2 linked regions of the Thermosynechococcus vestitus BP-1 genome follow. The protein of the gene in region 1 interacts with the protein of each later gene in a pairwise test. Links are inferred from orthologs where the notes say so. Each region holds a gene or a part of one and is shown in the gene's direction. Other genes may lie near its edges. The genes, in order: ligA and leuS.

What was found.
Region 2: the proteins of ligA (region 1) and leuS interact in binary tests that used the Escherichia coli proteins (3 or more experiments, as listed by UniProt). The link is inferred for Thermosynechococcus vestitus BP-1 from one-to-one orthologs.

Annotation. Positions count from the first base shown.
Region 1 is NC_004113.1:875,136-878,349, reverse strand. What follows is about bases 185-3,075. They hold ligA (NAD-dependent DNA ligase LigA), read left to right. Parts: upstream 185-540; coding sequence 541-2,610; downstream 2,611-3,075. Other genes in these bases: TLL_RS04340 (V4R domain-containing protein), read left to right, coding at 2,768-3,075; TLL_RS04350 (NAD(+) kinase), read left to right, coding at 185-535. In the rest of the region: more of TLL_RS04350, read left to right, coding at 1-184; more of TLL_RS04340, read left to right, coding at 3,076-3,214. UniProt on the Escherichia coli protein: DNA ligase that catalyzes the formation of phosphodiester linkages between 5'-phosphoryl and 3'-hydroxyl groups in double-stranded DNA using NAD as a coenzyme and as the energy source for the reaction.
Region 2 is NC_004113.1:2,179,057-2,182,502, reverse strand. The notes cover bases 99-3,221. They hold leuS (leucine--tRNA ligase), read left to right. Parts: upstream 99-434; coding sequence 435-3,008; downstream 3,009-3,221. Other genes in these bases: TLL_RS10625 (DUF2839 domain-containing protein), read left to right, coding at 3,106-3,221; TLL_RS10635 (response regulator transcription factor), read left to right, coding at 99-352. In the rest of the region: more of TLL_RS10635, read left to right, coding at 1-98; more of TLL_RS10625, read left to right, coding at 3,222-3,312; TLL_RS10620 (D-alanyl-D-alanine carboxypeptidase), read left to right, coding at 3,320-3,446.

The DNA of each region.
Region 1 (3,214 bases):
CACGATGCTCACGGTTCAAGTCCTGCGGGATCAAACCGTCATTTGGGAAGCTCTCTCCCTCAATGAAATGGTGATCCACAAAGAACCCCTGACGGGAATGTGCCACTTTGAAGTGGATGTGGGTGCCCATGCCCGAGTTGATATTGCTGCCGATGGTCTAATTCTCTCTACCCCCACGGGTTCTACGGCCTATGCCCTCTCGGCAGGGGGTCCTGTGATTACCCCAGGCGTGGCAGCTTTGCAATTGGTGCCCATTTGTCCGCACTCTTTAGCCTCCCGTGCCCTTGTCTTTTCCAACAGCGAACCAGTGTGGATCTACCCAGCGAACCCCTTCAAGCATCTGATTCTTGTGGTGGATGGCAATGCGGGTTGCTACATTCAGCCAGAGGATCAGGTTTTTGTGCAACGTGCCCCCTACCGCGCCCGCTTTATTCGCCTGCGGGCGCCAGAATTCTTCCATGTGCTGCAGCAAAAACTGGGCTGGGGACTGCCCCATGTGGCCAAGCCACGCGCCAAAAAGAGTACAGATTCATAGGGCAAATGGTCTTGAAGGAACCCCCCGCTGAACGAATTCAACAACTGCGGCGCTTACTTCAGCGTGCGAGCTACGCCTACTACGCCCTCGATCAGCCGATCATGGAAGATGAGGTCTATGACCAACTCTATCGCGAGCTTCAGGAATTAGAGGCCGCTTATCCCGAGTACATTACCCCCGACAGTCCCACCCAGCGGATCGGTGAAGCGCCCGTCAGTCAATTTGAGAGTGTTAGCCATCGCATTCCCCTCTATAGCCTTGAAAATGCCTTTACCTTTGCCGACATGGTGGCGTGGCAGGAACGCTGGCAGCGCTATTGGCGCACCCTACGGCAAGAGGAGCCCCTCCCCCCAGCAGAATATGTCTGCGAACTCAAAATGGATGGCGTGGCTCTTGCCTTAACCTACGAAAACGGTTTACTCGTGCGGGGAGCGACTCGGGGCGATGGCCAACGCGGTGAGGATGTTACCAGCAATGTGCGCACAATTCGCCCAATTCCCCTGCGCTTAGCCCTTGACAATCCACCCCCTGTCGTTGAGGTTCGCGGCGAAGCCTTTTTGCCTTTGGAGCGATTCCATCAACTCAACCAAGAACGCCAAGCCCAGGGGGAGCCCCCCTTCGCCAATCCCCGCAATGCCGCAGCTGGTACCCTGCGTCAACTGGATCCCCGCATTGTTGCCCAACGCCAATTAGACTTTTTTGCCTATGCCCTGCATTTGCCTGAAGGGGGTAGCGTTCCTTTGGGGGAGAACCAAGCAGGGGAACCCCAATCGCAGCGGCAAGTGCTCTATGCACTGCAACACCTTGGCTTTCGGGTCAATCCCCACCATGCCGACTGCCCTGACCTCGAGGCTGTGAAAGCCTACTACGATCGCTGGCAAACCGCACGCCACCAACTGCCCTATCTGACCGATGGCATTGTGGTCAAGCTCAATGACTTAAAGCTGCAACAGACCCTTGGGTTTACGCAAAAGTTTCCCCGAGGTTCTATTGCTTGGAAGTACGAACCGGAGCAGGCCATTACCGATGTGCTGGCGATTACGGTTCAGGTGGGACGCACAGGGGCCCTTACTCCCGTGGCTGAACTGGCGCCGGTGCAATTAGCAGGTACCACTGTATCACGGGCAACGTTGCACAATGCAGACTACATTGCTGAGTTGGATTTGCACATTGGCGATAAAGTCGTCATCCACAAAGCAGGGGAAATCATTCCAGAGATTGTGCGGGTGTTTCCTGAATTGCGACCGCCAACGGCTCGACCCTTTACGATGCCCACCGCCTGTCCCGAATGCCACCAGCCAGTGGTGCGTCCTGCCAATGAGGCGGTGAGTCGCTGTGGCAATCCTCGGTGTCCAGCGATCGTGCGCGGCCAGATCCGGCACTGGGCAAGTCGGGATGCCTTGGATATTCAAGGCCTAGGGGAAAAGCTGGTACAGCAATTGGTGACGAAGGAATTGGTGCGCACCCCTGCGGATCTCTATCGCCTGACGGCAGCACAATTGTTGAGCCTCGAGCGTATGGGTCAAAAGTCCGCTGATAAATTGTTGGTGGCGATCGCCAACTCGAAACAACAACCGTGGCCACGGGTGCTCTACGGCTTAGGCATTCGCCATGTGGGGAGTGTCAATGCCCAACTGCTTGCCGATCGATTCAAGTCTGTTGAGGAACTCGCCACCGCCACCGTCGCCGATCTGTGTGGGGTTGATGGCATTGGTGAGGAAATTGCCCAAGCAGTTCAGGAGTGGTTTCAAGACCCTGATCACCAGTCTCTAATTGCTGATCTGCAGGCATTGGGACTGCAACTGGCGGCAGCGCTTCACCCTGCGCAAAAGGCCCTGACGACGGAGAAATCCCTCAATGGCAAACGTTTTGTGATTACCGGCACCCTGCCCACCCTCACCCGTGAGCAAGCAAAAGCCCTGATCCAAAAACACGGCGGCCACGTGAGTGAGAGTGTGAGTCGGCAAACGGATTATCTGGTGGTGGGCGAAAAAGCAGGGAGCAAATTACGACGTGCTCAAGAATTGGGCATCCCCTGCATCAATGAAACAGAACTTATACAAATGTGTCGTTAGGCAAAAAATCCGTGGCAGTACGGAGTCACGACTCTGAAAAATCTTTTAGCCTAAAAAGTGTGGCTGCTTAGTACCTAACGTTGAAGCACAATAGGGGGCAATTCGCTGATCTATGGTTTCTGTCACGCCGTCTCACGCTGCTGAAAGTGCCAATCCTATGATCCCTGCCCAGGGCTATCAGCATCGGTTACACCAAATCCATCCAAGCCGCACCAATCACTATAGCCTGCGGGACTATCTCCAATTTGATAGCCAACGGGGCAGCATTACTGACTGGTATGATCAGCGGATTGCCTTAGCGACCGAAGACTTTGTTATTGGTCTAGTGGAAGGTCTCGAAGAGGAAGTTGGCCCTGCCTCGACCCTCGTTATGTACAGAATTGGCGAAGAATGGGGTAAGCGCGATGCAGTTGTCTTTAAGCAACACTTTGAGCAGGAGTACCAGCGGGAGCTACGCAAGGCTGCTTTGACATTTATTCTAGAGGCTTGGTGGTGGCCCTTTACAACCCTAGGCTGGGGAAACTGGGAAGTGGATCTCACGGAGCAAAAGAACGGTTTTATGTTCATCAATATCTTTGACTCCGTGGTAGCACGCACTCTGGGG
Region 2 (3,446 bases), 1.3 Mb from region 1 along the record:
ACTGCTGCGACGGCGGCATACGATGGGGTGTACAGCCCCCGTTCTTTGCTGGCAGGATTTGCGTTTAGATGTTGAAGGTCGTTTGCTCTACCGGGGACAACAGTGCATCTGCCTCTCGGAAAAGGAAACGGCGCTTTTGGCGCTCTTCCTCAAACACCCGACGGAACTTCTCAGCCATGAATTGATTGCCAGTCAACTGTGGCCGGATCAGTCCTGTGTCAATCGCAACCTATTGGCAGCCCAGATTCGGCTCCTACGCCGCAAAATTGAGCATCGGGATGAGCCCTCCCTGATTCAAACGGTCTATGGTCAAGGCTATCGCCTACGTCCGGTTGCTACACCTGAAAGCTAAGGCCACCGTTGCGGCATCTTGGAGGGTGAGGGGTCAGATACACCAGATAGAATAGATAAGCTGTGCTTTTGGGAAAACTGTTGTGGACGATCGCTACGACCCCCAAGTGATTGAGGCCAAGTGGCAACAGGAATGGGCTGCACGCCAACTGGATCGCACCGACACTGATCCGCAAAAACCCAAATTCTATGCCCTCTCAATGTTCCCCTACCCCTCAGGGAATCTGCACATGGGGCACGTCCGCAACTATACGATTACCGATGTCATTGCCCGCTGTCGGCGGATGCAGGGCTATCGCGTTCTCCACCCCATGGGCTGGGATGCCTTTGGCCTGCCGGCGGAAAATGCTGCCATTGAACGGGGAATTCATCCCCGCGTCTGGACACAACAGAATATTGGCCAAATGCGCCAAGAACTGCAACGTCTTGGCCTCTCCTACGATTGGGAACGGGAGGTGACCACCTGTCACCCTGACTACTACCGCTGGACACAATGGCTGTTTTTGGAATTCTTTGAGGCGGGCTTGGCCTACCAGAAAGAGGCCGCAGTGAACTGGGATCCTGTGGATCAAACCGTTTTGGCCAATGAGCAGGTGGACAGTGAGGGACGGTCCTGGCGATCGGGGGCCCTAGTGGAACGGCGACTGCTTAAGCAATGGTTCCTGAAAATTACCGCCTATGCCGAGGAACTGTTGAATGACTTGGAACAACTGACGGGCTGGCCAGAGCGGGTGAAATTAATGCAGGCCAACTGGATCGGTCAGTCCAGGGGTGCCTATTTGGAATTCCCAATTGTTGGCAGTGATGAGAAAATTGGCGTTTTTACCACCCGTCCCGATACGGTCTATGGCGTCACATACGTGGTGCTGGCCCCAGAACATCCCCTGACGCTGAAGGTGACCACGAGCCGCCGCCGCAAAACTGTTGAAGCCTTTATTGCCAGTGTGCAACAGGAAAGTGAACTGGAACGTACGGCGGGCGATCGCCCCAAACGGGGGGTGGCCACCGGCGGCAAAGCCCTGAACCCCTTTACCGGCGAAGAAATCCCGATTTGGATTGCTAATTATGTCCTCTACGAATACGGGACGGGTGCCGTGATGGGTGTACCTGCCCACGATGAGCGGGATTTTCAATTTGCCAAAGCCCACAGGCTCCCCATCCGCCAAGTGATCATCCCCCCAGACGGCAAAGCCAGTACCCGCCTCAGGGCCGCCTATACGGAGCCGGGGAAACTGATCAATAGTGGCCAATTTGATGGGATGGACTCCACTGCAGCTAAAGTAGCCATTACCGAATACGCAACGGCTCAAGGTTGGGGACGGGAGCACGTGCAGTATCGCCTACGGGATTGGCTCATTTCCCGCCAACGCTATTGGGGAGTCCCCATTCCCATCATTCACTGTCCACAGTGTGGGCCAGTGCCGGTGCCGCGCTCAGAGTTACCGGTGCTCCTCCCTGAAGAGGTGGAGTTTACCGGTCGTGGGCCTTCTCCCTTGGCAAAGCTGGCTGCATGGCGCGATGTCCCCTGCCCGAAGTGTGGTGGGCCAGCTCAGCGGGAAACAGATACTATGGATACGTTCATTGACTCCTCTTGGTACTACTTCCGCTACGCTGATGCCCGCAACAGTGAAGCCCCCTTTGACCCGGCAGCCATCAAGGACTGGTTACCGGTGGATCAGTACGTGGGGGGAATTGAGCACGCCATTCTTCATTTGCTCTACTCGCGCTTTTTTACCAAAGTCTTGCGCGATCGCCAGCTCGTGCATGTGAGTGAACCCTTTCAGCGCCTGCTCACCCAAGGCATGGTTCAAGGGCGCACCTACAAAAATCCACGCACTGGTAAATACGTCATTCCCAGTCGCATTGCCGATCTCAACCAACCCACTGACCCCGACACAGGGGAAGCCCTAGAGGTGGTCTATGAGAAAATGTCCAAGTCGAAATACAACGGCGTTGCCCCCGGCGATGTCATCCAACAGTACGGTGCCGACACCGCGCGGATGTTTATTCTCTTCAAAGCGCCCCCCGAAAAAGACCTGGAATGGGACGATGCTGATGTTGAAGGGCAGTTTCGCTTCCTCAACCGCGTCTGGCGACTGGTACAAACGTTCAAAGCCAAGGGGGGTCGGCTGGGACAACCGCTGCCCGCAACCCTCACTAAAGCCGAAAAAGATCTGCGCCGGGCCATTCACACAGCCATTAAAGAAATCAGCGAAGACATTGAAGGTGACTATCAACTGAATACGGCCGTTGCTGAACTCATGAAACTCAGTAACGCCCTCAGCAGTGCCGACTGCTACACCTCTGGGGTCTATAGCGAAGGCATCCAAACCCTACTCACCCTCCTTGCCCCCTTTGCCCCCCACATCAGCGAAGAACTCTGGCATCAACTGGGGGGCACTGATTCAATTCACCGCCAGCCCTGGCCAAAAGCAGACCCCACTGCCCTGGTTGCCGATGAAATCACCCTTGTCATTCAGGTCATGGGTAAAACCCGTGGCGCGATCCAAGTGCCAGCCACTGCCAGCCAAGCCGAACTGGAGGAAGCTGCCCAGCACTCAGAGATTGGCCAACGCTATCTCGCGGGTAAAACCATTAAAAAAATCATTGTTGTGCCGGGCAAGTTGGTGAACTTTGTCCTAGAGTCCTCAAGGTAAGCCCTTGGCTGCGGTTGCCCCAGAGACTTGTCAAGATTGCTAACCATTACTCCCCAAAAGCTCTAGGATAAGGACTGTAACTGTTCTTGCAGCAACTATGGGTGAGGCAAAACGGCGCAAGGAAACCCTCGGTGAGGCCTACGGCCAACAAAAGCGGAGCTGGCTAAACAAGGAGCAACTGCTGCTGATTCAGAAATGGGTGACGCGAGGAACGTGGCTGGGGATTGGCCTACTGGTGGTGATTTGGTTAACAGTGCGTTTTATCGGCCCCAGCTTCGGCTGGTGGGAATTGACGGTGAACTAGAGGGCTGATGTTGGAGTTATTGGCAGCAGTAGCAGGGTACTGGGGACCGCCGCCCTTGGAGGCTCTTAAAGCGGTGATCTTTCCCTATCATGCGGCGCTGCATCAGTATCGCGATCGCTACCTGCAGACGCTGG